2 regions of the Streptomyces sp. NPDC107559 genome follow, and region 2 is predicted to be linked to the other one. Evidence: riboswitches for the same ligand, from Rfam matches in the RefSeq annotation. Region 2 holds a riboswitch; the other holds the start of a gene.
The links. A riboswitch is a leader RNA that binds a small molecule or an ion and turns the genes downstream of it on or off. The one in region 2 is predicted to bind cobalamin.
Positions count from the first base shown of each region.

Region 1 (4,387 bases), on a different contig from region 2:
GCCACCGTGTACGGCTACCCCCGCCAGGGTCAGAACCGAGAGCTGAAGAAGGCGATCGAGGGCTACTGGAAGGGCCGCGTCACCGCCGACGCCCTCCACGCCACCGCCGCCGAGCTCCGCCGGAGCAACCTGCGCTCACTCGCCGACGCCGGCATCCACGAGGTGCCCACCGGCGACTTCTCGTACTACGACCACGTGCTCGACACGACCGTCATGGTGGGCGCCGTCCCCGATCGGCACCGTGCCGCCGTCGAGGCCGACGCGACGGACGGCTATTTCGCGATGGCCCGCGGCACCCAGGAGGTCGCGCCGCTGGAGATGACCAAGTGGTTCGACACCAACTACCACTACCTGGTCCCCGAACTGGGTCCCGACACCGTCTTCGCGGCCGACTCCACCAAGCAGGTCACCGAGCTGAAGGAAGCCCTCGCCCAGGGCCTCACGCCCCGACCCGTGCTCGTCGGCCCCCTCACCTACCTCCTGCTCGCCAAGCCCGCCCCGGGCGTGGCCGCGGACTTCGAGCCGCTGACCCTGCTGGACCGTCTCCTGCCCGTGTACGCCGAAGTGCTCGCCGACCTGCGCGCGGCCGGCGCGGAGTGGACCCAGCTCGACGAGCCCGCCCTCGTTCAGGACCGCACCCCGGCCGAGCTGAACGCCGCCGAGCGTGCCTACCGCGAGCTGGGCGCCCTCACCGACCGGCCCAAGCTGCTGCTCGCCTCCTACTTCGACCGCCTCGGCGACGCCCTGCCGGTGCTGGCCAAGGCACCGGTCGAGGGACTCGCCCTCGACTTCACCGAGGCCGCGGCCGGCAATCTGGACGCCCTCGCCTCCGTCGGCGGACTTCCCGGCAAGCGCCTGGTCGCCGGTGTCGTCAACGGCCGCAACATCTGGATCAACGACCTCCAGAAGTCCCTGTCCACCCTCGGCACCCTGCTCGGGCTCGCCGACCGTGTCGACGTCGCCGCCTCCTGCTCCCTGCTGCACGTCCCGCTAGACGCGTCCGCGGAGCGGGACATCGACCCGCAGATCCAGCGCTGGCTGGCCTTCGCCCGGCAGAAGACCGCCGAGATCGTCACCCTCGCCAAGGGCCTCGCCCAGGGCACCGACGCCATCACCGGTGAACTCGCCGCCAACCGCGCCGACCTCGCCTCCCGCGCCACGTCACCCATCACCCGCGACCCCGCCGTCCGATCCCGTGCCGAGGCCGTGACGGCCGAAGACGCCCGTCGCTCCCAGCCGTACCCCGAGCGGGCCGCCGCCCAGCGCGCCCACCTCGGCCTGCCGCTGCTGCCGACCACCACCATCGGCTCGTTCCCACAGACGACCGAGTTGCGGACCGCCCGCGCGGACCTGCGCGCCAATCGGATCGACACGGCCGGATACGAGGAGCGCATCAAGGCCGAGATCCGGGAGGTCATCTCCTTCCAGGAGAAGACCGGCATCGACGTCCTGGTGCACGGCGAGGCCGAACGCAACGACATGGTCCAGTACTTCGCCGAACAGCTCACCGGCTACCTCGCCACCCAGCACGGCTGGGTCCAGTCCTACGGCACCCGCTACGTCCGCCCGCCGATCCTGGCCGGCGACATCTCCCGCCCCGAGCCGATGACGGTGCGCTGGACGACGTACGCCCAGTCGCTGAGCGACCGTCCCGTCAAGGGCATGCTCACCGGACCGGTCACCATGCTTGCCTGGTCCTTCGTCCGCGACGACCAGCCCCTCGGCGACACCGCACGACAGGTCGCCCTCGCCCTGCGCGACGAGGTGAACGATCTGGAGGCCGCCGGCACCTCGGTCATCCAGGTCGACGAACCGGCGCTGCGCGAGACGCTGCCGCTGCGGACCATCGACCACGCCGCGTACCTGACCTGGGCGACCGAGGCGTTCAGGCTCAGCACGAGCGGGGTGCGGCCGGACACCCAGATCCACACCCACATGTGCTACGCCGAGTTCGGGGACATCGTCCAGGCCATCGACGACCTCGACGCCGACGTCATCAGTCTGGAGGCCGCCCGCTCCCACATGCAGGTCGCCCGGGAACTCGCCGCCCACGGCTACCCGCGCGAAGCCGGACCGGGTGTCTACGACATCCACTCCCCGCGCGTCCCCAGCGCCGAGGAGGCCGCCGACCTGCTGCGCACCGGCCTGAAGGCCATCCCCGCCGAGCGCCTGTGGGTCAACCCCGACTGCGGCCTGAAGACCCGCGGCTGGCCGGAGACCCGCGCCTCCCTGGAGAACCTGGTCGCGGCGGCCCGCACCGTCCGGGGCGAACTGCCCGCGTCCTGATCCGCATCGTGGGGGGCCGGGACGCTCGCGGCGTCCCGGCCCCGTCCCACCGCACCGCACCGCACCGTCAGAACCAAGGCAGAGAGGAGGCTGTTGGTGCGCGGTAAACCGCGACAGGTCGTCGTGGACGGCAGGCCCATGGTCGCCATGTCGGAGAAGCAGTTCGAAAGCCTGCTGGCCATGCGCAGACAGCTCGGCAGCCAGACCGCCAGGATGCGGATGCTGCGGGACACGCTGGCCGATCTGGGCGAGTTCCTGGACTCCGTGGCCGAGGCGCTCGACGCATCACCCGAGCCACCGGAGATCACACCGCCCCCTTCCGGCCCCGCACATCCCCGGGCGGCTCTCGTCACGGAGATACGCCGACGCGCACAACAGGCACGCGCCATCAACGGGGCAGGACGCACTCCCAGGCACTGGAACCCGTCCGACCATACCAGGACTTAGGCTTACCTAAGTCTCGCGCGCGACACAACATCTGGGATGCGGGCACTCGCGAACTTCTAGATGCAGTGTTGGCGTTGCTGGTGGTTCGCCGAGCACTCCTGTGGTCGGCCTCGCAAGAGGGAACCCGGTGCAAGAGCGGGACTGCCCCGCAGCGGTGAGCGGGAACGACCGCCGTCCTACGCACTGGACCCGACGTACCGGGCCTGGGAAGCGACGGCCAGGTCGCGTCCCTGTTGTCGTCGCTGCTGCTGTACGCGGGCTTCTACCTCCCACTGCACTTCGCCACCCACGCCCTGCTCACCAACACGGCCGATATGATCCGCCTGATCCTGCGCGACAAAGGCCGTGCACGGCTACTACTCCGGCTACAAGTACCAGCGCGGTCTGGAGAAGCTCGACGCCGCCGGGCAGGAGGAGATGCGGGCGTTCACATACGGCCTTCTGGAGGAGCTGTACCCGCTGGAACTCCACTACTCCGGCGAGCTGTACGAGCCCCTCGGGCTCATGGACGACGTCGCCGTCTTCGTCCGCTACAACGCCAACAAGGCGCTGATGAACCTCGGCTACCCGGCCCGCTTCGGCGCGGAGGAGACCGAGGTGAACCCGGAGATCCTCGCGGCGCTGTCCCCAGGCGCGGACGAGAACCACGACTTCTTCTCCGGTTCCGGCTCCTCGTACGTCATGGGCAAGGCGGAGGACACCGCCGACGACGACTGGGACTTCTGAGCGACCGAGCGCGGTGATCTCGTCGAACACCGCGCTCCGGTCGGGCTGGTCATGCCGGGACGGGGTCCGGCTCCTGTGAGGCGGTGGGGGCATCCGGACTTACGGGGTTGAGCAGGCGTTCCGCCAGGGGCCCGAAGATCAGACCGATGGCCGTCCAGAGGATGAGCTGTGCGCCGACCGAGTAGAAGCGGAAGGCGAACAGTACGTCGGCCGGAAAGCCCGGGAAGACCATGTTGCCCCTGGAGTCGGTCAGCGGCTGCGGGGTCTCGGTGGCATGGTTGCCGTAGTTGGCCTTGTTGTACGAGAGGTGGCCGAGCGGCGGCAGGAGCAGCATGACGATCCCGATGGCGACGACGAACGCCGCACCCGCGAGGAGGCTGGCGTTCCAGTTGCCGAACCGAGCCTGGAGCCTCTTGCCCAGGTAGACGGCTCCCGCGAGGAAGGCGACCGAGCAGACGACCATGATCAGGTACAGGCCGCTGCGCTGCTGGATGGTCTCTTCGTGGCCGATCGCGGGCGGGTTGGCCGGGTACTTCAGGAACGGCACCATATACATGCCGAGGAACCCGCCGCCGGCGACGAGCAGCGCCAGGCTGCGTGCACGCAGCCCGCCGGTACGACCCAGGCAGATGGTGTAGGCGACCGCGAACAGGGCGCCCATCGCCATCCCGAAGAAGACGATGCCGATACCGATGCCGACGTTGGCCTGGACGGTGCGGCTGAACAGGTCCGGGCCCGCGGCTTCGACGTGCAAGCCCGCTGCCTTGTCCAGGGCGTTCTGCGCGGCGTCACGGCCGCTCTCGTAGTCGATGGCCTTGGCGATCTGCGGCTCGGCGAAAATCCGCGCGAAGACGAAGGCGAGCAGGCCCGCGACCGCGCCGGCGAGGACGCCGCGCAGTATGAGCTTCTTTTCCATGTCGAGTCGTCC
Region 1 covers NZ_JBVKBD010000006.1:215,389-219,775, forward strand. Annotated here, with positions in the region: gene metE (5-methyltetrahydropteroyltriglutamate--homocysteine S-methyltransferase) at 1-2,286, shown strand, start outside; gene ACZ7OY_RS20210 (hypothetical protein) at 2,383-2,733, shown strand; cobalamin riboswitch at 2,818-3,000, shown strand; gene ACZ7OY_RS20215 (ribonucleotide-diphosphate reductase subunit beta) at 3,079-3,459, shown strand; gene ACZ7OY_RS20220 (CbtA family protein) at 3,509-4,375, opposite strand.
Region 1: linked by a shared signal. The riboswitch ahead of ACZ7OY_RS20215 (ribonucleotide-diphosphate reductase subunit beta) and the one ahead of ACZ7OY_RS06390 (cobalamin biosynthesis protein) in region 2 are both predicted to bind cobalamin.

Region 2 (5,815 bases):
GGTGACGGGTGACACGTGACCAGGATCTCCTCCGGGGCTCGGCGGGGTGTCCGAAAACGTCCCTTTGGGGCCGAAGGCCGTGCGGCGCCTACCCTCCACCCCGTTAAGCGGAATGACTGACGCCCATTTAGGACACCACGATGCCTGCCCTAGTTCATCTTCCGTTCACCCAAGTTACCTACGTTCGTCGCGCCAACGACTTCGAAAGATTGCCTGGGTAAATGGAAAACTTCTCGCTGATCCTCGCGATTGTGGTGGTAACCGCACTTGCGTTCGATTTCACGAACGGTTTTCACGACACCGCCAACGCGATGGCCACGACCATCTCGACCGGTGCGCTCAAGCCCAAGGTTGCGGTGGCCATGTCGGCCACCCTCAACCTCGTGGGCGCCTTCCTCTCCGTGGAGGTCGCCAACACGATCTCCAAGGGTCTCGTCGACGAGACCGGCATCCGCCCCGAGGTCATCTTCGCCGCACTGGTCGGCGCGATCCTCTGGAACCTGCTGACCTGGCTGGTGGGTCTGCCCTCCAGCTCCTCGCACGCCCTCATGGGCGGCCTGATCGGCGCCACCATCGCCTCGGCGGGCACCGGCGCCGTCCACGGAGACGCGCTCGTCACCAAGGTGCTGATCCCGGCCGTCGCGGCCCCGATCGTCGCCGGCGTCGCCGCGATGCTCGCCACCCGGCTCTCCTACCAGCTGGGCAAGAAGGCCGACGGCAAGGCCGCCGCGAAGGGCTTCCGCACCGGCCAGATCGCCTCGGCCGGCCTGGTCTCGCTGGCCCACGGCACCAACGACGCGCAGAAGACGATGGGCATCATCACCCTCGCCCTGGTCGCCGGCGGCGCCGTCGCGCCCGACTCCGACCCGCCGGTCTGGGTCATCCTCTCCGCCGGTCTGGCCATCGCGCTCGGCACCTACCTCGGCGGCTGGCGCATCATCCGCACCATGGGCAAGGGCCTGACCGAACTCCAGCCGCAGCAGGGCTTCGCCGCCCAGACCAGCGCCGCGACGGTCATCCTGGCCTCCTCCCACCTCGGCTTCTCCCTCTCCACCACCCACTCGGTCTCCGGCTCCGTGATGGGCGCGGGCCTGGGCCGCAAGGGCGGTGTGGTGCGCTGGTCCACCGCGACCCGCATGTTCGTCGCCTGGGGCCTGACCCTGCCGGCCGCCGCCCTGGTCGGCGCGCTCGCCGAGTCCGTGACGGACCTGGGTGACTGGGGCACGGCGGTCGTCGCCGTCTTCCTGGTCGCCTCCAGCGCCGCGATCTGGAAGATCTCCCGCCGCGAGGTCGTCGACAGCAACAACGTCAACGACACCCACGAGCCGGCCGGCGTCGTGACCACGGCGATCGCCGCGGTGACCCCGCCCCCCGCCGGCACGGTGACCGAGACCCTCACGGCCACGATCCCCGCCCCGGCCGCCACGGCCGACCCGGTCGCCCCGCCGGCCGCCGCCGTCTGAGCCCCGCGCACCCGGTAAGTAAGGAAGCCTCACCATGAACATCGACTGGGCAGCCCTGGGCTCCGTGTTCGGCGTCAGCCTCGTGGTCACCGTGGCCCTCGTGGCCCTGTTCACCCTCGGCATCATGGGCCTCTCCCGCCAGGAGCGGGCCTCCGCGCAGGGCGGCTCCGCCGCACTCGCGGTGACGGGCGCGTACGCGTGCTTCGCGGCCTGCACGGCCGCGGTGGGCTACGGGATCTACCTGATCGTCGCCTGACCCACCGCCATCCGGCACACCGTTCTCCAGGGGCGGGAGGAACCCACGGGTTCCTCCCGCCCTTCTCGTTGCCCGCCCTTCTCGTTGCCCGCCCTTTCCCGGGCCCGCCCTCCTCCTCGCCCGCCCTTCCCGCCGCCCGCCGTGTGTGGGGCTGCACACACTCCTCCGTCCCAGGTCAAGAGCAGGTTGACGGCCCTTCAGGGCCCGTGGTGGACTGCCGGAGCCATCTACGACGACACAAGAGGAAGCCGGTGCGAATCCGGCGCGGTCCCGCCACTGTGACCGGGGTAGCAATCCCCGGGAGCCAGGAACTCTCGCCGTCGGTCTCGTCGAACCAGGGCGTGGACACCCTGAGTGAGGACATGTCGCCATGCTCGGCTGCCGATTGAGTCTCAGCACCAGGTCACTGCCCGGTACCGCCACGATCGGCTGAGCCGGTGCGTGCCGATCGCGTCTTCGCGTACGGCGCCACCGCGGGCCTCCTGGGCGACCTGTTCCTCGGCGATCCACGCCGCGGGCACCCGGTCGCGCTGTTCGGGCGTGCGGCCGCAGCCGTGGAACGGGCGTTGTGGCGGGACCACCGGGGCCAGGGCGCGCTGCACACCCTGGTGTGCGCCGGCGGCGCCGTGGCGCTCGGAGCCGTGGCCACCCGCGCCGTACGTACCTCCGGCGCCGCCTCCGTGGCGCTCACCGCCACCGCCACCTGGGCCGTCGTCGGGGGCACCTCACTCGCCCGGGAGGCCCGCGCCATCGGGCGCGCCCTGGAGGCCGGGGACGTCGTGGGCGCCCGCGCCCGGCTGCCGCACCTGTGCGGCCGCGACCCCCAGGCCCTCGACGCGGACGGGATCGCGCGGGCGGTCGTCGAGTCGGTCGCCGAGAACACCTCCGACGCCGTCGTCGGCGCGCTGGTGTGGGGAGCCGTCGGCGGGGTGCCGGGGCTGCTCGGCTTCCGCGCCGTGAACACCCTCGACGCCATGGTCGGCCACAAGTCGCCCCGCCACCGCCGCTACGGATGGGCCTCCGCCCGGCTCGACGACGCCGCCGGCTGGCCGGGGGCCCGCCTCACGGCCGCCCTCGCGGCCCTGGCCGGAGACGATCCGCGCGGCGCCGTACGGGCCTGGCGGGCCGACGCCGCCAGACATCCCAGTCCCAACGCCGGTCCCGTGGAGGCCTCGTTCGCCGGATCCCTCGGCGTGCGGCTGGGCGGGACCCTCTCCTACGCCGGACGGGTCGAGCACCGGCCCGTGCTCAACGGTGCCCACGGACGTGACGTCCGTGCCTCGGACATCGACCGGGCGGTACGGCTGTCCCGGCGCGTCGGCTGGCTCGCGCTCGGCGTCTGTGCCGCCGCGCGCCTCCTCGTGAAGGAACGTGACTCATGAACGGTGGTCTCCTGGTCGCCGGCACCACCTCCGACGCGGGCAAGAGCGTCGTCACCGCGGGGATCTGCCGGTGGCTGGTGCGGCAGGGCGTCAAGGTCGCGCCCTTCAAGGCGCAGAACATGTCCCTCAACTCGTTCGTCACCCGCGAGGGCGCCGAGATCGGGCGGGCCCAGGCGATGCAGGCCCAGGCCTGCCGGATCGAGCCGACCGCGCTGATGAACCCCGTGCTGCTCAAGCCCGGCAGCGACCGCAGCAGCCAGGTCGTGCTGATGGGCAAGCCGGTGGGCGAGATGACCGCACGCGGGTTCTTCGGGGAGTCCGAGGGGGCGTCCCCCGGGGAAAGGCTGCACGGCGGTCGGCAGCAGGCGCTGCTCGGCACCGTCCTCGACTGCCTCGCCGAGTTGCGGGGCACGTATGACGCGGTGATCTGTGAGGGGGCCGGCAGCCCGGCCGAGATCAACCTGCGCCGGACCGACATCGTGAACATGGGCATCGCCCGCAACGCGCGGCTGCCCGTCCTCGTCGTCGGCGACATCGACCGCGGCGGTGTCTTCGCCTCCTTCTTCGGCACGGTCGCCCTGCTCTCGCCCGAGGACCAGGAGCTGGTCGCCGGGTTCCTCGTCAACAAGTTCCGGGGCGACGTGTCCCTGCTCGAACCCGGGCTCGACATGCTGCGCGGCCTCACCGGGCGGCGGACGTACGGTGTGCTGCCCTTCCGGCACGGTCTCGGCATCGACGAGGAGGACGGACTGCGCGTCTCCCTGCGCGGTGCCGTCCGGGAGTCGACCGTCGCCGCCCCCGTCGGCGAGGACGTCCTGCGGGTCGCCGTCTGCGCGGTCCCGCTCATGTCCAACTTCACGGACGTGGACGCGCTCGCCGCCGAACCGGGCGTCGTCGTGCGGTTCGTGGATCGGCCCGAGGAACTCGCCGACGCCGACCTGGTCGTCATCCCCGGGACCCGGGGCACGGTCGGCGCGCTCCGATGGCTGCGCGAGCGCGGCCTCGCGGACGCCATCGCGCGCAGGGCCGCCGAGGGCCGGCCGGTGCTCGGCGTCTGCGGCGGCTTCCAGATCCTCGGCGAGCACATCGAGGACGAGGTCGAGAGCCGCGCGGGGCACGTCGACGGGCTCGGCCTGCTGCCCGTACGGGTGCGCTTCGCCCGCGAGAAGACGCTCACCCGGCCCGTCGGCCAGGCCCTCGGCGAGCACGTCGAGGGGTACGAGATCCATCACGGGGTCGCCGACGTCACCGGCGGCGAGCCGTTCTTCTCCGACGGCGCCGGGCACCGCCTCGACGGCTGCCGGGTCGGCGCCGTCTGGGGCACTCACTGGCACGGCTCCCTGGAGTCGGACGGATTCCGGCGGGCGTTCCTGCGCGAGGTGGCGGCCGCCGCGGGCCGCCGTTTCGTGCCGGCCCCCGACACCTCGTTCGCCGCGCTGCGCGAGGAGCAGCTCGACCTGCTCGGCGATCTGATCGAACAGCACGCGGACACGGACGCGCTGTGGCGGCTCATCGAGTCCGGCGCGCCGCAAGGACTGCCCTTCATCCCCCCGGGAGCGCCCGCATGAGCACAGTGTTGTTGTTGTCGACGGCCGACACCGATCTGCTGGCGGCGCGCGCCTGCGACGGCCCCTACCGGATCGGCAACCCGACCCGGGTCGACGTCGCGGAGGAGCTGCCCGGACTGATCCGGGGCGCGGACGTCGCCGTCGTACGGCTGCTGGGCGGGAAGCGGGCCTGGGAGGACGGGCTGGCCGTGCTGAAGGCGTCCGGGATCCCGACCGTGCTGCTGGGCGGGGAGTCCGTGCCGGACGCCGAGCTGATGGCCGAGTCGTCGGTGCCGGCCGGTGTGGTCGCGGAGGCCCTGCGCTATCTCGTCGAGGGCGGCACCGCGAACCTCACGGAGCTGGCCCGGTTCCTGTCCGACACCGTGCTGCTGACCGGTGAGGGCTTCGACGGGCCGCAGAAGATGCCCGAGTACGGCGTCCACGGCGAGCGTGCCTTCGCCGAGGGCCGGCCCACGGTCGGCGTGCTCTTCTACCGCGCCCACGAACTCAGCGGCAACACCGGCTTCGTGGACACCCTGTGCGAGGCGATCGAGGCGCGCGGCGCCAACGCGCTGGCCGTGTACTGCGGTTCGCTGCGCGGCGCCGACCCCGGGCTGTACGGGATCCTCGGCCGGACGGACGCGATCGTCGCCACCGTCCTGGCGGCGGGCGGCACGCACGCCTCGCGGGCCTCCGCGGGCGGGGACGAGGAGGCGTGGGACATCGGGGCGCTCGCCGACCTCGACGTACCCGTCCTCCAGGGGCTGTGCCTCACCTCCTCGCGCGCCGCCTGGCACGAGTCCGACGCCGCCCTGTCCCCCATGGACGCGGCCATGCAGGTCGCCATCCCGGAGTTCGACGGACGCCTGATCACCGTGCCGTTCTCCTTCAAGGAGCAGGGCCCGGACGAGGTGCCCGTCTACGTCGCCGACCCGGAGCGGGCCGCGCGGGTGGCCGGGATCGCCGTACGGCACGCGCGGCTGGGGTACAAGCCGAACGCGCAGAAGAAGCTCGCGCTGGTCTTCACCGCCTACCCCACCAAGCACTCGCGGGTCGGCAACGCGGTCGGGCTGGACACGCCCGCCTCGGCCGTCCGGGTCCTGGACGCGCTCAGGGACGCCGGATACACGGTCGAGGGGCACCCCGACAACGGCGACGAGCTGATCC
Region 2 covers NZ_JBVKBD010000001.1:1,491,534-1,497,348, reverse strand. Annotated here, with positions in the region: gene ACZ7OY_RS06400 (inorganic phosphate transporter) at 222-1,463, shown strand; gene ACZ7OY_RS06395 (hypothetical protein) at 1,498-1,719, shown strand; cobalamin riboswitch at 1,913-2,052, shown strand; gene ACZ7OY_RS06390 (cobalamin biosynthesis protein) at 2,157-3,101, shown strand; gene ACZ7OY_RS06385 (cobyric acid synthase) at 3,098-4,669, shown strand; gene cobN (cobaltochelatase subunit CobN) at 4,666-5,815, shown strand, end outside.